Regions from separate parts of the Pantoea sp. R13S299 genome, predicted to be linked through region 4. Evidence: predicted binding sites of a transcription regulator. Region 4 holds the regulator's gene; each other region holds the start of a gene.
What was found. The regulator CRP, encoded in region 4, controls carbon source genes, mostly activating them, when cyclic AMP is high. The targets are predictions, from matches to a motif close to ATGTGANNNNNNTCACAT.
Positions count from the first base shown of each region.

Region 1 (5,611 bases), 190 kb from region 4:
CTGGTGGCCTACCTGGCGGTGGCGCGTGGCCTGCGCTGTCAGGCCGACCAGATCATTATTACCAGCGGCTATGCGGGCGCGATGGGACTGATTAAGCTGGCGATGGATTTTCAGGGCAAAAAGGCCTGGCTGGAAGATCCCGGATTCTGGGTGGCACGTCGCGCGGTTGAAGCACTACGCGTCACGCCGGTTGCCGTGCCGGTTGATGCCGAAGGATTGCAGGTGGAGGCCGGAATTGCCCGCGCGCCGGAGGCCGCTTTCGCGCTGGTTACACCGGGACAGCAGGCACCGCTTGGCATGACGATGAGCCTCGCACGCCGCCATGAATTGCTGAACTGGGCCAGCCGCGAGCAGCGCTGGATTATTGAAGATGACTATCTCGGCGAGCTTCAGCCCGGCAATCGTGCGGCTCCGGCACTGGCAGCACTCGACAGCGAAGGGCGGGTATTGCACATCGGCACCTTCAGTAAGACGCTGACGCCGCAACTTCGGCTCGGATTTATGGTGGTTCCACCCGCGCTGACGGCGCGCTTCGGGGAGGTCTGCGCGTTACTTTCGCCAGCGTCCTCAGGATTGCTGCACAACACGGTGGCGGAGTTTCTGCGGGAAGGTCACTTTATGCGGCATCTGCGGCGCATGAAGCGCGTCTATCATGAGCGACTGGAACAGATGATCGCGGCGCTCCATCCTCACTTTCCCGACCTGCAACGCGCCGGGCTGGCGGTGATTGTCCGCTTACCTGCCGGTTCTCCGGATGAGCTGATTGCGCAGCAGGCGGTGGAGTGGGGCATGGCGCCGTCGCCGCTGTCGATCTGGTATCAGCAGGCCGATCAGCGCGGTGCGGGTCTGGTGCTGGGGGCGGCACATCTGCCGCGTGAAGGTTATGCGCGCAGCGCCGAACGACTAAAAGCGCTGGTCGATGCGCAGTCGGTCAGCCCCTGAACCAGCGACGCCAGACAAAGCGGATAACAAAAAACTCCAGTGTGCCTAGCAGCAAAAACCAGACGCAAAATACCACCGTGTAGAGCTGATTCAGATCCTGCAAATGGAACATCTGCAACAGATGCTGCGCCACGGTCACGCTAAAGGCGGGCGCGGGCAGCAGCAGCGCCGAGAGAAAACCCAGCAGCAAAATGCCGCCAGGCACAATCAACGTCTCAAAAGGGTTATTCATAACCGGTATCCTTTATTTATCAGCCCGGCATTTTCCGGTAATCGGCGACCCGGTTCAATGGCGGCGTGCGGCAATACGCACATCAGGCGTGCTGCAGGGCAAACTAAAGGGTCAGAAAACGCTTTAACACCATCGACTTAGCGTGTTTCATAGCGAATGATAAGAGTTATAGCCTTTGCTATACTTAAAGCCCTGATTTTACTGTCTTTTTATCTTTGCCTTTGCGTGGTAGACTGCGCCCACTTTTTCATAACTGAACACTTTGTGTGGTGGATTCAGCGTGAATTGTCGCTTTTTCGCCCCAGGTGAATAAATCATGACCTTTATTGCCACTTTAATTCTTGCGCTGGGTATGTCGATGGACGCGTTTGCTGCTGCGCTGGGCAAAGGTGCCACATTGCATCGTCCTGGTTTTAAAGAAGCGCTGCGTACCGGTCTGATCTTCGGCTCTATTGAAGCACTGACCCCACTGATTGGCTGGGCACTTGGCCTGGCTGCCAGCCGTTACATCATGGCGTGGGATCACTGGGTTGCCTTCACCCTGCTGGCGTTTCTGGGTGGCCGTATGATGATGGAAGGTTTCCGTCAGACAGCCGTCGCAGAGCCCTGCGAGGCTCCGCAAAGTCATGGCTTTATGGTGCTGGCGACCACCGCCGTTGCGACAAGTCTGGATGCGCTGGCGGTCGGTGTCGGTCTGGCTTTCCTGCAGGTGAATATCATCACCACCGCGCTGACCATTGGTGCCGCCACCACGGTGATGGCGACGACCGGCGTATTAGTCGGGCGCTTTATCGGTCCGGTTTTGGGCAAATGGGCAGAAGTGCTGGGTGGCGTGGTTTTAATCGCCGTCGGCTCCACCATTCTGTTGCAGCATCTCGGCTATACCGCCTAGGGCTTTTGCACATAAAAGCGGCATTTTTGTGATCTGGTTCAAATTTATTTGCTGTTAAAACGCACAGAGGCTATACTTTTTCGGTATATCTTCAACTAAATTTGAATCAGGTATTCCATGAAACGCATTCTTAAATACGTGTTCCGCGCTTACGTAGAGACGTTCAAACACGTACCGCCGGGTGCCATGTACTAAGCACCCCGCAGGAAACCCTCGATAATCGCGGTCAGGGATCGACCTGTGATTATCACCTTCTCTGTTTTGCTGCTTTTGCTTCTGCTGATTTAAACCCGCGTTTTGGCACTTCTGGTGCATCTTTTTTGCTCCTCCTCCTCTCCTTCTGATTTTCCCGCTATGCGCCACTTTGTACCAGAAACAGGAGTTGCTGCAGTGATCTAATTTGCCTGGGAGATTTCCGGATGCCAGACAAAATGGCGGCATACTTTAAACCGGGAATAAGTACTTTCAATGCGCCACGGGATTGCCTGTGCTGAAGCTAAGATTCACGGTTAACCCTGATAATTCTTCCTGAATATTTCAATCTCCGGGTATAAAACCTGAAATTCGCTTAATAGTGGGATCAGGATACTGTGCGCCAGCATTATTCATGAGGACAGCGCAGTTAAAGCGCCTGACAGCATTAAAGATGAAGAAGCCTCTACACTTCCCATCGCTGCACTTACGGTATGGTACTCGCTAATGGATATCGGCAATCTGCAGCCCGGTCAGACCGTGCTCGCACAGGGAACCGGTGGTGTATCGGTTCTCGCTGCTCAGATAGTGCGGACAATTTTCGCCCGGCAAAAACGCTCCTGTCTTAAATCGCATCTGTCAAAAATTCAATAAATGTCCGCACTTTCGAATTCAGTGCCGAACGTTCGGTGACACAGGCATAGATAGTCATTGGCAGGGACTCAATGGTGCTCTCGCCACTGTGACCTGACCAGGACAAAGGCCTTAGCAGACCACTGTCTATCAGTGGCTGAGCAACAAAGCTTGCCAGACGGGCAATGCCGCCGCCGTTTACGGCTATCTTTGCAATAATATCAATATCATCGCTGATAAAACTGGGATTAAGTTTTGCATTAACAGGCTGTCCGTTGACCATAAACGTCCATGGCAGAAACCGTCTGTCGGTGGGATAGCGGAAAACCAGACAGGCGTGCTGGCTAAGTTCTCCAGGAGTCTGAGGAGTGCCCGCGCGATCAAGGTAAGCGGGAGCCGCACAAAATATAAAGGGTAACGATGCGATTTTTCTGGCGATCAGTTGATCATTCAGCTGTGCTTCGATGCGGATACTGACATCGACGCCTTCCAGGCGATGATCGACATTGCGATCGGTACTGATCAGTTCAATATCTATATCGGGAAAAGACGCTTTGAAAGCGGGCATAAGGGGAGCCAGAACGTATCGGCCAAACGCGGCTGTTGTGGCGATACAAAGTGGCCCCTGTGGTTTGGTTTCATTGGCAGCAGCCTGCGAGGCGAGTTCGATATCATGTGGGATGTGACGGACTTTCTCGAAATAGCGTTTACCGTTTTCCGTTAAGGTCATGCTGCGGGTGGTGCGCGATAGCAGTCTCACGCCCAGATGCGCTTCAAGACGGGAAAGACTCTGGCTGACTGCTGCCGGACTCATACCTTTAGTGCGTGCCGCTGCTGCAATACTGCCGTTTTCCACCACGCGGATAAAAGTGCTAATCAGCCCTAAAATGTCCATCTTGTCCTCAACCGTTAATTCGTCACTTTTACTTAATAATGATTAAAGCATAACCGCTCTACAACCCCCCTCGTAAGCTTGTTAAGTTAGCCGCTGTTTTATCTACTTTTGTTAAACAGGATATTCAGATGACTGATGCTACAACAAAAAAAACCTTGGTAAACCGACTGCCGGTGCGCTCGGCACCTTACATATTTGCACTTTATATGGCGATCATCATGGCGTTCCTGATGAGTCTGGTCATCACATTATCCGAATTCGGAATAGGGCCTCATTACATGACAAATGTGATGAATGCTTACCAGGTCGCCATGCCAGCGGCTTTCTTTTGCATACTGGTTGTCCGCCCTGTTGTTATCCGGCTCGTGGGATTGACCGTTCACGGTCACTGAGACAGTCAGCATTCCCATTATGGGTGCCCGGGTAAGGTGTAGCCCGCTTCTCGCTCATCCAACAGGCGGCTTCTGCGCCAGAATGGTGGCGGGTGGCAAACCTCCAGCATTTCAGATGCAGGGTGAGGGCGGGCTGATCGTTCAGATACTGACCTGTATCAGGATGAAGATACCGAAGAGCCGGGCGTTCGACATGCAACAGATAAAGCTCACAGATGAAGAGAGCGAGGAAACCCCTTGGCTGGCCGTGCGGAAATTTTTACGCGATGTCACATTACTGGCTCTGTTTATTGTTAAGCATCAACGTTAAATCGGCACCATTGTTATGACGGGATTAGCCTGCTGTTCCTCTTCGCACACCGCGTAGCTGAAGCGCTCCCTGAGCAGTCAAAATATAATGGCCATTCAGCCATCTGAGCGTTTAAATGGTTAAAATAAATAAACACATGCCTTGCTAAATTATTATCGCTATGTCTTAATGCGTCATCGGTTTGGAACACAGACCTTATGAAAGCAGTTTTAGTAAAGTAGTCTTCAGTTCAAGTGTTATCCACAGATATCCTTCTTCGAAAGCCTCCTCCTAAGTGCCCAATAAGTAAATCTCGAACTACAGGCCATCTTCGCCGCTCTTAGTGGCTAATCGATTAAGGAAATATCTATGTCTAACAAAATGACTGGTTTAGTAAAATGGTTTAATTCAGATAAAGGTTTTGGCTTTATCACTCCCGATGATGGCAGCAAAGATGTATTCGTGCATTTCTCTGCTATCCAGGGTGATAACTACAAAACGCTTGATGAAGGTCAGAAAGTCTCCTTCACCATTGAAAATGGCGCTAAAGGCCCTGCAGCTGGCAACGTCACAGCGCTGTAAGCCGCGCTCATTATCAGCGACGCTTACAATAGCGATGAAGACATAAGTCTGAGCAGATAAGTTCTGCTGATAATAAAATAAACCCGCCCGGTGCGGGTTTTTTATTGCCTGAAATTCGTATTGTCTCTTGCCCTCCCGCTTACACCAGACAGATTCCCCGCCAGAGTTCATCACCCGCAACGCCCGCTTCTTGTTATGCGAAACCCCATACTTTTTCACACCATCACGCGGATAACCCGCCTCCTGTCCGATCCCGTCCTACACTGAATTATTCTCCCCAAACCAGGAGCAGCGGATGATCCAGAAGCATCGACGAAAACAGGCAGCGATTGTGGCAGGCGTGGGATTAGGCGTAGCGGCTACGCTTTGGGGTATGAAACGCTGGCAGGAACTGAAGCAGACGCCACCGGTGTCACCGCGCAGTCATCATGCCGGTCTTGCCGGTTACTTCCAGCAGGTGGGCGACTGGCGCATGTTTACCCGCGTCACGCCCAATGAGGATCAGGGACTGCCAGTGGTGCTGGTTCACGGTCTGGTGATGTCGGGCCGGGCGATGGAGCCA
Region 1 is NZ_JBLYEF010000005.1:28,157-33,767, forward strand. Features, by position in the region: gene ACN1CO_RS19230 (PLP-dependent aminotransferase family protein) at 1-942, shown strand, start outside; gene ACN1CO_RS19235 (DUF1158 domain-containing protein) at 932-1,174, opposite strand; gene mntP (manganese efflux pump MntP) at 1,491-2,066, shown strand; gene azuC (stress response protein AzuC) at 2,184-2,261, shown strand; gene ACN1CO_RS19250 (LysR family transcriptional regulator) at 2,884-3,786, opposite strand; gene ACN1CO_RS19255 (DUF2798 domain-containing protein) at 3,915-4,178, shown strand; gene ACN1CO_RS19260 (hypothetical protein) at 4,198-4,488, shown strand; gene cspA (RNA chaperone/antiterminator CspA) at 4,837-5,049, shown strand; gene ACN1CO_RS19270 (alpha/beta fold hydrolase) at 5,345-5,611, shown strand, end outside.
Region 1: a site for CRP is predicted at 2,093-2,110, ahead of azuC (stress response protein AzuC). Genes of this name have one in related genera too.

Region 2 (5,611 bases), on a different contig from region 4:
ATAACGGACTTCGTCTGACACCACGATATCGCCGACGCTCAGTGACGGCGCTAAACCGCCCGCCGAGCCGGTGTTGATCACCACATCCGGCTTGCAGAGCTGCAGCAGCAGCGTGGTACCCAGCGCGGCAGATGTTTTGCCAATGCCAGATTTCAGCAGTGCCACCTCAACGCCCTGCAGGGTGCCGGTATAGATTTCACAACCCGCCAGTGTCAGCGTTTGACGGTTTTCAATTTTGTCGCGCAGCAGTGTTACTTCCTGCTCCATCGCGCCAATAATGCCTGCTTTCATAGTGAGTTCCGCTAATGTAAAGAATCAAAATTTAGGGCATAGTCTACCATGGCATTCAGGGGATTAATTCACGAAAAAGTAAGGGGTAATTCATGTCGGCGATCAATTTCAGGAAGAAGATCAGCTTCTCGCGCCCTTATAACAGTCGAAAAGATCCGGAAGGCGAATATTACATTACCCGCCATTTTGAGAGCGACCGTGGCCGGATTATCAACTCTGCCGCCATACGGCGCCTGCAGCAGAAAACCCAGGTCTTTCCGCTGGAGCGCAACGCCGCTGTCCGATCCCGCCTGACGCACTCGCTGGAGGTGCAGCAGACCGGGCGCTACATCACTAAAGAGATCCTGCAGACCCTCAAGATGCAGGGTGGGCTGGCGCAGTATGGTCTGGATGAGATGGAAGGCGCGTTTGAAAGTCTGATTGAGATGGCGTGTCTGCTGCATGACGTCGGCAATCCGCCGTTTGGCCATTTCGGCGAGGCCGCCATCAACGACTGGTTTGAAGAGAACCTCTCAGCCGAGCTAGTGGATCCGCTGGTGGCGGGCGTCGAAGGGGAAGAGCAGCGTAAAGCCTTTGATCAGCTGAATGCCATGATCCGTCAGGATCTCTGTCATTTTGAAGGTAACGCCCAGGCCATTCGCATGGTGCATACGCTGCTGCAACTGAATCTCAGTTATTCCCAGGTCGCCTGCATCCTGAAATATACCGCGCCCGCCTGGTGGCAGGGGGAAAAGCCCGCCGAATTTAGCGTCTTAATGAAGAAACCCGGCTTTTATCTCTCTGAGCAGGATTATATTGCGGATTTGCGTACTGCCACCAATATGGAAGAACACCATCGCTTTCCGCTCACCTATATAATGGAAGCGGCGGATGATATCTCCTATTGTATTGCCGATTTGGACGACGCTGTAGAAAAAGATATCTTTAATGTTGAGAGTTTGTTTGAATTTCTCAATAAAGCCTGGGGGCCGGTTAAAAATAATGACGCTTTCAGCCGGACTATTGGCGAAGCCTGGCGTGAAGCCTGCAGTAAAAAACGCCGAAGCCGCAGCGATCAATTTTTTATGTCATTACGCGTAAATGTTCAGAGCGTGCTGGTAAGTTACGCGGTGAAACGCTTCGTTGATAATCTGCCCGCTATATTCGAGGGAAGTTTCAATCACGCGCTTCTGGAAGATGAGGGTGAAGAGGGCCGCTTACTGCAGCTGTTTAAAACCGTTGCCCGCCAGCAGGTCTTTAATCACTCTGAAGTTGAGCAGCTTGAGTTGCAGGGATACCGGGTGATCAAGGGGCTGCTGGAGATCTATCAGCCGCTGATGCGCCTGAATTATGAGACTTTTACCACGCTGATCAATGAAGATTTCCTGCGTCAGCATCCGATTGAAACCCGGCTTTTTCATAAGCTTTCTGGTAAGCACCGTAAAGCTTATTTGCAAAAGATGCGAACCCTCGTGGTAGAACATAAATATCAGCGGCTGTTGTGGGAACGTTATTATCGATTCCGGCTGATTCAGGATTATATCAGCGGGATGACCGATCTCTATGCCTGGGATGAGTACCGGCGGTTAATGGCAGTAGAATAAGCCGCCGATTGTAAAGAGCGCGAATAAATTTTTACCTTTGACTTAAACTTTTAAAGGAACTTCGCGCTAAAACATTTATCTCACCTTTCGACCACAGCAATGGTCTGAACAGTAATCTTATCGAGAAACGAAAAATGAAAAAAAAGACTTTAGTGTTAAGTGCGCTTGCGTTGAGCCTGAGCATGGCGCTTGCCCCTGTTACTGTTTCTGCTGCGCAAACGGCTTCTTCGGATAGTCAGCAAATGCCAAGTCTGGCACCCATGCTGGAGAAGGTGATGCCGTCTGTGGTCAGTATCAGCGTCGAGGGCACCACCACGGTAAAAACGCCGCGTATGCCGCAGCAGTTTCAGCAATTCTTTGGCGATAATTCACCATTCTGCCAGGACGGTTCTCCGTTCCAGGGTTCACCAATGTGCCAGAGTGGTGACGGTGCAGGTGGTAACGGCGGCGCGCCAACGCCTGATACTCAGCAGGAAAAATTCCGTGCTCTGGGATCGGGAGTGATCATCAATGCTGAAAAAGGCTATGTGGTAACCAACAACCACGTGGTGAATAACGCAACCAAAATTCAGGTTCAGCTCAGTGATGGTCGTCGCTATGACGCAAAAGTGATCGGTAAAGATCCAAGCTCTGACATTGCACTGATTCAGTTGCAGGAAGCCAAAAATCTGACCGCCGTGAAAATCGCTGACTCCGACAGCCTGCGTGTGGGTGACTACACCGTGGCGATCGGCAACCCCTATGGCCTGGGTGAAACCGTGACTTCCGGTATCGTCTCGGCGCTGGGACGTAGCGGCTTGAACGTGGAAAACTACGAAAACTTTATCCAGACGGATGCGGCGATTAACCGGGGTAACTCCGGTGGCGCGCTGGTTAACCTCAACGGTGAACTGATTGGGATTAACACCGCCATTCTGGCACCGGATGGTGGCAACATCGGTATCGGCTTTGCTATCCCGAGCAACATGGTGAAAAACCTGACGGCTCAGATGGTTGAGTTTGGTCAGGTGAAACGCGGCGAGCTGGGTGTGCAGGGGACTGAACTGAACTCCGAGCTGGCAAAAGCGATGAAGGTTGATGCACAGCGTGGTGCCTTTGTCAGCCAGGTACTGCCAGACTCTGCAGCCGCTAAAGCGGGTATCAAAGCGGGTGACGTGATTGTTTCGATGAATGGCAAGCCGCTGAGCAGCTTTGCTTCGCTGCGTGCAGAAGTGGGTTCACTGCCAGTTGGCACCACTCTGAAACTGGGCCTGCTGCGTGACGGCAAACCGGTCGATGTCTCTGTTCAGTTGCAGCAGAGCAGCCAGGCGAAAGTGCAGTCCGCCACCATCTACAATGGCATCGAAGGCGCTGACCTCAGCAACGTTGAAACCGGCGATAAAGGTGTTCGCGTTGATAATGTGAAAGCGGGCAGTGCCGCAGCGCGTATCGGCCTTAAAAAGGGTGACGTGATTCAGGGCGTCAACCAGCAGCCGGTAACTAACCTCGGCGAACTGCGCAAAGTTCTCGACACCAAGCCAGCCGTTCTGGCGCTGAATGTGAAACGCGGTGACAGCAGCATCTATCTGCTGATGCAGTAACGGAACGACAACTGACGAAGAGGCGGACAGCGGTCCGCCTTTTTTTATGCCTGCTTTCTGCCACATCAGAGTGTGATACCCACCGCAAATTCGGTAAATGACCGCCCGGCTCTGTGCAATTGCACAATGTTCTGCGCGCGGTGCATGCGTATTCTGTTTCTCCCCCCTCTTTTCAGGAGTAATGGATGGCTACCTATCACCTTGATGCCCGGCTGGCCCAGGATATCGTGGCGCGCACCATGAAAATTATTGACAGTAATGTCAACGTGATGGATGCGCGCGGCCGGATTATCGGCAGTGGTGACCGGGAACGCATTGGGGAGTTGCACGAAGGTGCGCTGCTGGTGCTCTCTCAGGGGCGCATCGTCGACATCGATGAGGCGGTGGCGAAACATCTCCATGGCGTGCGGCCCGGCATTAACCTGCCGCTGCGCATTGATGGTGATATTGTCGGGGTGATAGGTCTGACCGGCGAGCCGCTGGCGCTGCGGCACTATGGCGAGCTGGTCTGCATGACCGCAGAGATGATGCTGGAGCAGGCGCGGCTGCTGCATATGCTGGCGCAGGACAGTCGTCTGCGTGAAGAGCTGGTGCTGAACCTGATCCGCAGCGATACCCTGTCGCCTCAGCTGACCGAATGGGCACAGCGGCTCGGCATCGATCTCAATCAGCCGCGCGTGGTCGCCGTGGTAGAGGTGGATAGCGGTCAGCTCGGCGTCGACAGCGCGATGTCAGAGTTACAGCAGCTGCAGACGCTGCTGACCACGCCGGAACGCGATAATCTGATCGCTATTGTGTCACTGACTGAAATGGTGGTGCTGAAACCGGCTCTGAATGGGCACGGACGTTACGATCAGGATGATCATCGCCGCCGCGTCGAGCAGTTGCTGCAGCGGATGAAAGAGAGCGGTCATCTTCGGATGCGTATCGCGCTGGGTAACTTCTTTACCGGGCCGGGCAGCATTGCACGCTCTTACCGGACGGCGCGCACCACGATGATGGTGGGCAAGCAGCGAATGCCAGAGGTGCGCAGCTATTTCTATCAGGATCTGGTGTTGCCTGTGCTGCTCGACAGTCTGCGTGGCGGCTGGCAGGCTAATGAACTCGCCCGGCCTCTGGCGAAACTCAAGAGCATGGATAACAACGGCCTGCTGCGTCGCACATTAATTGCCTGGTTCACCCACAACGTCCAGCCTAGCGCCACCGCGCGTGCGCTGTTTATTCATCGCAATACGCTGGAGTACCGGCTGAACCGCATTTCTGAACTAACCGGACTGAATCTTGGCCATTTTGACGACAGGCTGTTGCTCTATGTGGCTTTGCAGCTGGATGAGCAGGGGTAGAAGGCAGATTTACGGCATAAAAAAAGGCCAGCAAAGCTGGCCTCTCTCATCGGACAGAAAATTAACGGCTGTTACGGGTTAATTTTTCCAGATCCGATTCAATTTCAGTGATCTTGTGGGAAACCACGCTTTCCAGGTGACGAAGGTCATCCAGAATTTTGCGTTTCAGATCCACTTCAACCTGGTCACGCTGGCAAATCTGATCCAGTTCATCGATGACATAACGCAGATTCGGGCTGATTTCCTGAACTTCTTTGTAGCCCTGCGTCGCGTGATCGGCAACAACGGTTTTGCGCTGACGCGGATATTTGAATTTAACGCTCTTCGCGAAAAACTCGCCTTTATCTTTGCGGAAGTAGATCTTCAGAATGTCGTTGTTGGCTTCCTGACGCAGGCTGTAGCGGTCAATGTCGTCCGGGTTACTGATACCTAAGCTTTTCAGATTGTCATACATAGCGTTGTTTCCATCAAAAGTGAGAAGCGCGCAGACTTGTTCATGACGTCCGTCAACTGTAGACATAAATAAGCGGGATGAACATTGCGCGACAGGATTTAACTGGCGCGGATTATGACCTGGATAAAAACTAAACGCACCAGTTAATTCGCGACGCGAAGCATGTTATTTGGGAATCACTGTAAAGAAAAGATGACGGGCTGGAAACCAGCCCGTCATTTAAATCAGTCGATGGTGCGCAGCAGTTCGTTGATACCGGTTTTGCCAAGCGTCTTCGCATCTACTTTCTTCACGATCACGGCGCAGTAGAGGCTGTAGCTGCCATCTTTCGACGGCAGGTTACCCGAAACCACGACGGAA
Region 2 is NZ_JBLYEF010000002.1:538,148-543,758, forward strand. Features, by position in the region: gene mtnN (5'-methylthioadenosine/S-adenosylhomocysteine nucleosidase) at 1-291, opposite strand, end outside; gene dgt (dGTPase) at 384-1,874, shown strand; gene degP (serine endoprotease DegP) at 2,009-3,454, shown strand; gene ACN1CO_RS13400 (CdaR family transcriptional regulator) at 3,640-4,797, shown strand; gene ACN1CO_RS13405 (DUF3461 family protein) at 4,859-5,251, opposite strand; gene dapD (2,3,4,5-tetrahydropyridine-2,6-dicarboxylate N-succinyltransferase) at 5,476-5,611, opposite strand, start outside.
Region 2: a site for CRP is predicted at 3,525-3,542, ahead of ACN1CO_RS13400 (CdaR family transcriptional regulator). Genes of this name have one in related genera too.

Region 3 (5,611 bases), on a different contig from region 4:
GGGCAGAATGGTGATAAAGAGGCCGTGGACGAAGCCGCCAATCATCGCGCCGCGCCGTCCACCCATGGCATTACCAAATACTCCGGCGGTGCCACCGGCGAAGAAGTTGGTCAGCAGGCCAGGCAGGATCATCGCCAGACCAAACATCGGGAAGACCAGCATGCCGACGATGGAACCCAGCGTGGTGGCGAGGAAGCCGACGATCACCGCGTTCGGGGCGTAGGGAAACATCACCGGGCAGTCCAGCGCTGGTTTTGCATCCGGCACGACGCGCATAGCGATACCGCGGAAGGCAGGCACCAGCTCGTTCAGCAGCAGACGGACGCCGCTGTAGAGCACAAAGACCCCGGCCACGAACTGAATCGACTGCATAAAGGCGTACATCAGGTAGTTCATGCCGTTGCTGTACTGGGCGATGAACGCCGGACCCGCTGCCACGGCGGGGATCAGGTACATCGGCACCATTACCAACGCCATCGACAGATAGGTATCCTGCAGAAACTTGAAGTTATCCGGCAGCTTCAGGTCTTCGGTGGAGCGCGATCCTTTGCCGACCACCTTGGCGACCGCCGCCGTGACCAGATAACCGATGGTGCAGAAGTGACCCAGCGCCACGTCATCGGAATCGGTGATCCGCCGCACCACCGGCTGCGCCAGCGCAGGCATCACGACGGCCATGATCCCGCCAAAGATACCGCCAGTCAGAATCAGCGGCAGGCCGGTCAGCCCCGCTTTGTAGCCGATGACCGCGCCAATCGTCGCCATCCACAACAGAGCCTGGCCGGTCAGGAAGATGTACTTAAACGGCGTCAGTCGGGCGATGATGATATTGACGATAAAGATCACCAGCAGCGTCAGCGCCACTTCAGATCCCAGCTCACGGTTGGCCAGCCCGGCAATGGCGGCAACATCGGTGATATAGCCGCGCATACCAAAACCGTGGGTAAAAATGGTATTGAGGAACGTCAGGGTTCCCACAATAATATTGATACCCGCCATCATAATTAAAAAGCCGAGCAGCGTTTTAAAGGTGCCTTCCACCACTTTACCTGCCGATTTTTTTTGCAGCAGCAGACCAATCAGAGCAATAAATGCGATCAGAATGGATGCCTGCCCCAGCAGATCTTTTACCAGGAAGTCGATCACACTATTCATGGGCGGCGACCTTCTCGTTGCGTTCTTTTAAAAAGGCCAGGATCTTCTGCTCTATTTCCGCTTTATCAGTCAGCCGGTTAAGAATAATGACCCGTTTAATCTGTTCCGGACTGGCGTCGGCGTTTAATACATCGGCGAAGGCTTTTTGCGTCAGGATCATATCTGACTTAAAGGCATTCGCTTCTGAAATAGTGGTGTGATCGATGTCGGCCTCAATCTCCAGTTTTTTTAATACCGCTTTTGCGCTCATCTCAATCGCAAAACTGGATCCTAATCCACAACCACAGACACATAATATTTTCAGCATGGTTTTTTCCTCACACTATATTGAGTTGTTTAGCGAGTTTGTAATGGTACCCGTCAATATCGACCAGGCGTTTTTGCATGCTTATTAAATCAATCGGGATCGGTTTATTGCTGCCATTAATAATGACCGCTTTATTCCGCATGCCTGACTGAATACAACGCACCACTTCACTGGCCATAATGGTGCCCTGATAAATTTCTTCGCAGGTAGGATCACCATTGCGCAGTCCGTAACCGAGAATGGTTTTACGGACGCGCACGCCAATAAGCGGCTCAAGCTGTTTGATTAAGGTGTCGATCGCCCCCTGAAAACCCGGCGAATATTCCCGGGTGTAGCCTTCTGAACAGAGAATGACCACGCTGTTCTGTTCTGCCAGTCGCCCGGTGATGCGCTGCGCCAGTTGTGGCAGCGGGATCTGGCACTCCGGGATTAACGCAATGTCCGCATTAGATTTAATCGCCGACTGCAGCGTTAATTCACCGCAGTAGCCGCCGAGCAACTCCAGCATAAAGACCCGACCGGGTAAGGCGCGGCCGGTATTACGCAGTTTCGCGACTTCTTTTAATACCTGTTCACAGGCGGTGGAAAATCCCAGCGTGTAATCACTGCCGAAGACATCATTATCGATGGTCATACCGACGCCAAAACAATTAACGCCAGACTCAGACAGGATGTGAAGAAACTGCAGCGACCCGTCACCGCCCGCCAAAATTAATACGTCAATGCGGGCGCTTTTCAGCTGGCGCGCAATTAACTCATATTCACTGCGCACCAGTTTCTTTTGCGTGCGTCCCGACTGCATAACGGGAATCGGGGCGATGGCAAAGTCGAGCAGATCGCGCTGGCTGATATCACGATGGTTATTTGCCAGCAGGCCAGGAATGCCGCCGTCAAATATCACCATCTCAGCCTGCGCCAGACGCCCTATCTGAAAGACAAAATTATTAATGCCGGTGACATCCCCGCCACTGATCACCATTCCAATGCGCATTTCCCTCACCTCGCTGGCTAAATCTGCTGAGGGCCATTCTTCCGGTTCGCCGGGTTGCTATTTGCAGAGGAGATCACAGTTACGCGCGGTATTTTTTGGGCAGGCATGTTGACAGCAGCAGTTTAAAACCTTTATTTGTGATTTTAGTCACGCTATTCCAACTTATTACTTCACGGACGAATCAATAAAAATCATCAGGTTAGATTGCAGAACGGGATTTTGTTTTGGCTGACAGAATAACGGGAGATCGCGCGTGAAACTGACATTGCGAATTTGTGACTTTCGCCTCATTTTTCCCGGTTCTGGCCCTGTTAAAGCGTCAGGAAAATAGTTTTAAGAGGGTTGGCAGGATTATTTCAGGACAGATTTGGCAGGATTATTCCAGAGGATGCAGGAGAGGTAAAAATTAATCTGGTGCGCAGCAGCGAACTGCTACGCACCGAAAAACTTACTTCGCGTAGGCTTCGGTAGAGAGCGTCAGGGTGACGTCATCGCTAACTGCCGGGACATATTTGTCCAGCTTGAAGTCTGAACGCTTGATGGTGCCGGTGGCGTCAAAACCAATCGCCTGCTTCTTCACCATCGGATGCTCGCCCTGCTTGTTCAGCGTGGCGTGCAGCGTAACTGGCTTGGTGATGCCTTTCAGGGTCAGGTTGCCTTCAACGTCAAACTTGTTGTCGCCCTTCGCAACCACTTTGGTGCTGTGGAAGGTCGCAGTCGGGTATTTTGCGGTGTCAAAGTACTCAGCGCCTTTGAACTCTTTGGTCAGTGCCGCAACATGGCTGTCGATTTTGCTGACTGGCAGGGTCACGTCAACGCGTGATGCTTCCGGATGATCTTTATCGAACACCAGAGTACCGGTTGCATCCGGGATATCCGCGGTTGGATTTGAGAAGCCAAAATGGTTCCAGGCAACAATTACCGACGTATGCTCAGGGTTCAGCTGGTAGTGCATCGCCTCAGCCTGCGATAACGGGGCATAGAGGGTAGCAGCGGCTAACAGGGGCAGTGCGATACGTTTGAAGTTCTTCACGGTCAATTCCTTATGCGGACAAATGTGAACTGAGTGTGGTCCAGTTTGGCCGGAATAGACAGTGAAGAGATTTGTCCGTAATTTTCAAATAAATTCAGCAACTTTATCTCGGGTGCTACACATTCTCGCCACCAGTGAACAGCACCCGCCAGCGGCGACGATCCTGAATCAGCGTGCGGTGCAGCTGTTGCAGATCGATAAGCGTCAGCGCAGCAATCTGCGCCGCGTCCGGTTCTGCCAGACCATTTTCCCGGCGTAACTGTGCCAGCGGCTGTGCCACGTCCTGGCTCAGCAGACGCGCTTTCAATGCCACCAGATCACAACCTGCCAGCGTTTCATTGAGTGAACGCAGGAAGTTGCGGCAGTAGCGCAGCAGAGACAGCGCGCTGTAATCGGGCGACTGCAGCGCGAACAAGACGCCATCTTCATCGGCACAGCGCATATAGCGGCTGTTAACCACATAACCGATAGGCTGCTCAACACGATAGCGCTGGAAGAAACGCGGCTCGTAGATCAGCGCCAGCGCGCGCAATGCGACCAGCTGCTGAGGACGGTGCAGCGGAATAAACAGCAGCAGCGCGTTATCCGCGCTGGCGTGTAGCAGACGCGTCATGCCAGTTTGCGTAGTCATGCGCTTTGGCGGCGTGTCGGGGTTAACCGGCAGCGACAGCGCGCTCAGACGCCGGGCAATCCGTGAATGCAGCGCGGCGTTGCTACCTTTCAGCGCCGCCCGCCAGCAATCCGGCGTAAAGGTCGCCGCCAGCTGATAGGGCAACTGCCGCAGCAGCGCGCGGATAGCAATGCTCTCGACAGGCGATGGCAGATTTGCCTCAACCGGCAAGGCCAGGGCGGCGACAATCTGGCTCAGCGCCTGGTCAGTTACCGCGTCATCCGTTGTCAGCTGGAGCGTCAGTTGCCATACGCCCTCCACTTCCTGCCAGCTGCCGTTTCCGCCCTGATGACGCAGCGCGGCAAACAGCGGACGCAACCGTCGTCCCAGCGCTTCGCCGGTTTCCGCGTTAAAGGTTGAGTAAAACTCCGGCCGCAGGATCAGCGTTGCCTGAGGGTCGTCTGACGGATGATGCGGCAAGGCCACCGCCTGCGAGGGCAGCGGCTCAGACGTGATAGTGGTGTCGAGCGGATAGAAAGTGAAATTCACCGCGGGCAGCGCCTCAGGCAGCGATGGGTGCCAGTCCGTCAGTGCCAGGCTGAAACCCTGTGTGACGAGGTTTTCCGTTGCCGGTTGCGGTGTGCAATTCAGCAGCGTGCCGGGCGCGGTATTAAATCTTGCCAGCAAAGGCAGCAGTTCTGGCAGGGTTTCATCCGGGGCGAAGCCGATAGCGCGCTGGCGTAGTTGCTCCATCGGTGACAGGGTCACAAATCGCTGTTTCGCCAGCTGATGATAGTGCTGATGTTGCGCTTCACCGGTCTGGCGTAGCGCGTCCAGATAGCGGTCGATAATCACGTTAACGGTATCAGGCTGATGCGTTTCGACGCCCAGCGCCAGCCAGAGTGCGCCGCCTGCCTGATAGATCCACTTCAGCTCAAGCGACTCTGCCAGCCCCTGCTCACGCAGGGTCGCCAGCAGCGATCCGGGCGCTTCATCCAGCAGAAACTCACGCCATAACGTGACACCGTCACCGCTATTCAGCAGCCATGTGCGCCACAGCGCAGGCGAAGCGGTATCGGCCAGCTGCCAGCAGGGATTGCTGCTCAGCTGCGGCGGGGGTAAATCCTGCTGCCACTGACCGGCAGGCAGCGCGGCGGCAAACTGACGCGCCAGCTGTTCCAGCTCATCCAGTGACTGCGGTCCCTGCAGCCAGAGCCGCATATTGCTGGCGAAACAGTAGCGCTGGTGGAACTGACGCAGCGCACGTTGCAGGGCTGACATCTCATCGCCAAAGCTCTCCCGGCTGCCAGTATGGAAGCGCTGGAATTCAGCGGGTGACTGCACGGCGTGCAGCAGTGCCGCTTCGATGCGGGATGGCTGATGGCGCTGCAACAGCTGATATTCGGCGTCGATGACCGCCACTTCCTGCGCGATCGCCTGATTATCCAGCAGCGGAGAGACGATCATATCCTGTAGTCGTGCCATTCCGTCTGACAGCAGCGACGGCGTCACCTC
Region 3 is NZ_JBLYEF010000001.1:1,106,272-1,111,882, reverse strand. Features, by position in the region: gene ACN1CO_RS05445 (PTS sugar transporter subunit IIC) at 1-1,155, opposite strand, end outside; gene ACN1CO_RS05440 (PTS sugar transporter subunit IIB) at 1,148-1,462, opposite strand; gene ACN1CO_RS05435 (6-phosphofructokinase) at 1,473-2,453, opposite strand; gene ACN1CO_RS05430 (YceI family protein) at 2,902-3,486, opposite strand; gene pqqF (pyrroloquinoline quinone biosynthesis protein PqqF) at 3,602-5,611, opposite strand, start outside.
Region 3: a site for CRP is predicted at 2,727-2,744, ahead of ACN1CO_RS05435 (6-phosphofructokinase). Genes of this name have one in related genera too.

Region 4 (5,611 bases):
ATTTTCGCGGCTGCAGCGGCGAACCTAACCGGCTCAATCGCATCTATCACTCCGGCGAAACCGAAGATGCCCGCTTCTTCCTGCACTGGCTGCGCACGCGCTGGGGCAATGTGCCCACCGCTGCCGTCGGTTTCTCGCTGGGCGGCAACATGCTGGGCTGCCTGCTGGGCCAGCAGGGTTCAGCCGCTGAGGTGGATGCGGCCGTGATTGTCTCCGCCCCGCTGCTGCTGGAACCGTGCAGCGTGAAACTGGAACGCGGCTTCTCACGCTTCTATCAATACTATTTGCTGGCGCAGCTCAAGAAAAATGCCCGCCGCAAACTGCACGCCTGGCCGGACACGCTGCCTGTCAATCTGGCGCAGCTGAAAGCGCTGCGGCGACTGCGCGATTTTGATGATGCGATTACTGCCCGCGCCCACGGTTTTGTTGATGCAGCAGATTACTACCATCGTGCCAGCGCCATGCCCTGGCTGAAGCACGTAGAGAAACCGCTGCTGATCATCCACGCCAAAGACGATCCCTTCATGAGTGATGAGGTCATCCCGCACAGCAGCCAATTATCTGCCACTATTACTTATCAACTGACACCCCATGGCGGCCACGTAGGTTTTGTCGGCGGGACGTTACGCCAGCCTGAAATGTGGCTGGAACAGCGCATCCCGCAGTGGATCGCCCCTATTCTGGATAACTGATCTCGTGATTATTCCCTGGCAACAGGTCTCACCAGAGACCCTTGAAAATCTGATTGAAACCTTTGTGCTGCGCGAAGGTACGGACTATGGCGAGCAGGAACGCAGCCTGCTGGACAAGGTGGCTGATGTGCGACGCCAGCTGGAAACCGGTGAAGTGGTGCTGGTGTGGTCGGAACTGCATGAATCGGTCAATATCATGCCACGCAAAGAATTTCGCGGCTGATGCACCCGGCATCATTTCATGATAACAATGCTCATCGCCCGACCTCACAGGGAGCTTTTCTATGTCTGCACGTCATCCCATTATCGCGGTGACCGGTTCCAGCGGCGCAGGGACCACCACTACCAGCCTCGCGTTTCGCAAAATCTTTCAGCAGCTCGATCTTCATGCGGCCGAGCTGGAAGGTGACAGCTTTCACCGCTTTACCCGCCCTGAAATGGATATGGCGATTCGTAAAGCGCGCGATTTAGGGCGTCATGTCAGCTACTTCGGTCCGGAAGCTAATGACTTTGGCCTGCTGGAACAGAGCTTTAAAGAGTATGGTCAAAGCGGACAGGGGCAATCGCGTAAATATCTGCACACCTACGATGAAGCAGTACCGTGGAATCAGGTGCCCGGCACCTTTACGCCATGGCAGCCGCTGCCGCAGAACACCGACATTCTTTTCTATGAAGGACTGCACGGTGGCGTGGTAACAGCACAACACAACGTGGCGGAACAGGTCGATCTGCTGGTGGGCGTGGTGCCGATTGTTAACCTGGAGTGGATTCAGAAGCTGGTGCGCGACACTGGCGAGCGCGGTCATTCACGTGAAGCGGTGATGGATTCCGTGGTGCGCTCAATGGAGGATTACATCAACTTCATCACGCCGCAGTTCTCACGCACCCACCTCAACTTTCAGCGCGTCCCGACCGTCGATACCTCAAACCCGTTCGCGGCCCGCGCCATTCCGTCACTGGATGAGAGCTTTGTGGTGATTCACTTTCAGGCGCTGGAAGATATCGACTTCCCCTACCTGCTGGCGATGCTGCAGGGATCATTTATCTCGCACATCAATACGCTGGTCGTGCCCGGCGGCAAAATGGGTCTGGCGATGGAGTTGATCATGGGCCCGCTGGTGAAACGGCTGATGGAAGGTAAACGGATAGAGTAAGAGTTCAAAAGGGCCTTTCCAGACTAATGCCAATGCTGGATAAGTCTAACAGCAGCGAAAAAACTTAACACGCAGGGAACCGGGTCACAAGAGGAAAGCGTCCCGCGCCAGGGACAAAAACGCCGGGAGCGTTTTTGAACAACGCAACGCGTTGGCCCGGCAACGGGCGCACCTCAGGGATGAGGTGCGTAATCGCGCGGGCCGAGCGGCCAGGGATTGGCTCAAGCGACTTTCCGATCTGACCCGGTTCCCCTGCGCCAGCAAAGTCTCAAAGCGAATTCCCCATCCAGGCACGGCCTCACACCGGACTACCAGCAACTTTGAAAAAAACTGCGACTGTTACAGCTCAACCACTTCATAGCTATGCGTCATCGTCACACCTTTACCCAGCATGATGGCCACCGAGCAATATTTTTCTGCAGAAAGATCCACCGCGCGTGAGACCGCTTTATCCTGGAGCGCTTTACCACTCACGATAAAATGCAGGTTGATGTGCGTAAAGATTCTCGGCGCCTCTTCACGACGTTCTGAGGTCAGTTTTACTTCACAATCAGCCACATCGTTGCGGCCTTTTTGCAGAATTGAAACCACATCAATCGCGCTGCATCCGCCAGCCGCCATCAGCACCATCTCCATTGGGCTGGGCGCTTTATCACCTGAATTGCCATCCATCAGTATCTGATGGCCGGATGAGGATTCTCCGAGGAATGTCAGCCCTTCTACCCACTTCACTCTTGCCTGCATGATTTTTGCTCCGGAATACGCTGTTTTGCCGCCAGACTACGCTTTCACCTGGTAAACAGCAATCCAGAGAAATCCGCCTGTAGCTGAAGCGAGACAACAGAAGACAGTCGGCAAAAGCTGTGCTACAAACAGTGCTGAAAATATTTTTCGTCACCCGATGGCGAAGCCGGGAAGAATGATGCGCACTGCGCCTGATGCGGCCCGAATAATTTCCTGAAAGGGAAACGCTTGAAGCTTTCACCGCCTGACAGGGAAAACTGCCCCCTGTATTTTGGGCACGATTACAACAGAGGATAATAGCGAATGGTTCTCGGCAAACCGCAAACAGACCCTACACTCGAATGGTTCCTGTCCCATTGCCATATTCACAAGTATCCATCCAAAAGTACGCTTATTCACCAAGGTGAAAAAGCAGAAACGCTTTACTACATCGTTAAAGGTTCCGTCGCGGTTCTGATTAAAGATGAAGAAGGCAAAGAGATGATTCTTTCCTACCTGAATCAGGGCGATTTCATTGGTGAGCTTGGCCTCTTCGAAGAAGGCCAGGAGCGCAGCGCCTGGGTACGTGCGAAAAGCGCGTGCGAAGTGGCGGAAATTTCTTACAAGAAATTCCGTCAGCTGATCCAGGTTAACCCCGACATCCTGATGCGACTCTCAGCACAGATGGCGAGTCGCCTGCAGGTCACGTCTGAAAAAGTGGGTAACCTCGCTTTCCTCGACGTCACCGGACGCATTGCACAGACCCTGCTCAACCTGGCGAAGCAGCCAGATGCCATGACGCATCCCGACGGCATGCAAATTAAAATCACTCGTCAGGAAATTGGCCAGATTGTTGGTTGTTCACGCGAAACCGTGGGCCGTATTTTGAAGATGCTGGAAGATCAGAACCTGATCTCCGCACACGGCAAAACCATCGTCGTTTACGGCACCCGCTAATTCCTGTCACCCACGGCGTGATGGCAACATCACGCCGTTATTGTTTGTGTTGGGCCGATGTGGCGTCGAATCATTTACCATCCTGAAGTTAACTATGCCTTGAGGCAAACGCTGGTCCTCTGTCTGCCAGTGGCGCTGGGCTGGCTGGCTGGCGACCTGCAAAAAGGTCTGCTGTTCTCGTTAGTGCCCGCCTGCTGCAACATTTCCGGTCTGGATACCCCGCACAAACGCTTCTTCAAACGTCTGATTGTTGGCGGCAGCCTGTTTGCCCTCGGCAGCTTTCTGATTCAGTGGCTCACCCTGCATGCGATTCCACTGCCGCTGATCCTCTTCGCTATGCCCCTGCTGCTCGGCGTCACCGGTGAAATCAGCCCGCTGCATGGCCGCCTGCTGCCCGGCACCCTTATCGCCGCCATCTTCACCCTCAGCCTGATTGGCCGCATGCCCATCTACGTCACCCCGCTGCTCTATATCGGCGGCACGCTCTGGTATGGGGTCTTCAACTGGTTCTGGTTCTGGCTGTGGAAAGAGCAGCCGATGCGCGAAAGCCTCAGCCTGATCTACCGCGAGCTGGCTAACTACTGCGACGCCAAATATACCCTGCTCACGCAGCTCACCGATCCGGAAAAGGCGCTGCCGCCGCTGCTGGCACGTCAGCAGAAAGTGGTCGATTTGATCAACACCTGTTATCAGCAGATGCACATGCTGTCGGCAAGCCGCGATCACAGCCATAAACGGCTGACGCGCGCCTTTCAGGTGGCACTGGATCTGCAGGAGCATATCTCAGTCAGCCTGCATCGGCCGGAAGAGGTGCAAAAACTGGTCGAGCAGAGCCATGCCGAAGCGGTCATTCGCTGGAATGCCAAAACCATCTCGGCCCGGCTGCGTGTGCTGGCGGATAACATCCTTTATCACCAGCTACCCGATCGCTTTGCAATGGATAAACAGCTCGGTGCGCTGGAAAAGATCGCCCATCAGCATCCCGACAATCCGGTAGGTAACTTCTGCCTTTACCACTTCAATCGCATTGCGCGGGTCCTGCGCACCCAGAAACCGTTGTATCAACGCGATCTGATGGCGGACCGCCAGCGCCGTCTGCCGCTGTTACCGGCGCTGCGCAGTTATCTCTCATTCCGCTCGTCGGCACTGCGCACTGCCGGCCGCTTTGCAGTCATGCTGATGCTGGGAAGCGCGCTGGCGCTGTTCTTCAACATCCCCAAACCCTACTGGATCCTGATGACCATCATGTTCGTCAGCCAGAACGGTTACAGCGCTACCCGTGTCCGCATCCAGCATAGGGCGCTGGGCACCTTTGCCGGTCTGGTCATCGCGGCCGCGACGCTGCGCCTGGCGGTGCCGGAGTCGCTGGTGCTGATGATCATGCTGGCGATAACCTTTATCAGCTATCGCTTTACCCGCCAGTTCTATGGCTGGTCGATGATTGGCTTTACGGTCACGGCGGTTTACTCGCTGCAACTGCTGTCGCTGAATGGCGCGCAGTTCCTGCTGCCGCGACTGATGGATACGCTGATGGGCTGTCTGATCGCCTTTGGCGGGATGCTGTGGCTATGGCCGCAGTGGCAGAGCGGCTTACTGCGGCAAAACGCCCATGACGCGCTGGAAACCTATCAGGATGCGCTGCGGCTGTTGCTGGGCGATGAACAGTCGCCAGAGAAACTGGCTTATCAGCGCGTGAAGGTTAATCAGGCGCACAATGCGCTGTTTAACTCCCTGAATCAGGCGATGCAGGAACCGGCATTCAACTCCCGCTACCTGAGTGATATGCGGCTCTGGGTCACGCACAGCCAGTTTATTGTTGAGCATATCAATGCGATAACGATTCTGGCGCGCGAGCACACCATGCTGACGGCCTCACTGGCTGAACGCTATCTGCAATCCTGTGAAATCGCGCTGCAGCGCTGTCAGCAGCGGCTGGAATATGATGGTGAAAGCTCACAGGTCAATCTGCTGGATGATCTGGAGAATATCAGTGAGGGACCGATTACGGTGGTGGAGCAGCATGTGCGGCGCATTCTCGATCATCTGAGCGTGATGTACACCATTTCATCGCTGGCGTGGAACCAG
Region 4 is NZ_JBLYEF010000005.1:213,781-219,391, reverse strand. Features, by position in the region: gene ACN1CO_RS20125 (hydrolase) at 1-692, shown strand, start outside; gene ACN1CO_RS20120 (YheU family protein) at 697-915, shown strand; gene ACN1CO_RS20115 (phosphoribulokinase) at 977-1,846, shown strand; gene ACN1CO_RS20110 (OsmC family protein) at 2,186-2,590, opposite strand; gene crp (cAMP-activated global transcriptional regulator CRP) at 2,894-3,526, shown strand; gene ACN1CO_RS20100 (YccS/YhfK family putative transporter) at 3,584-5,611, shown strand, end outside.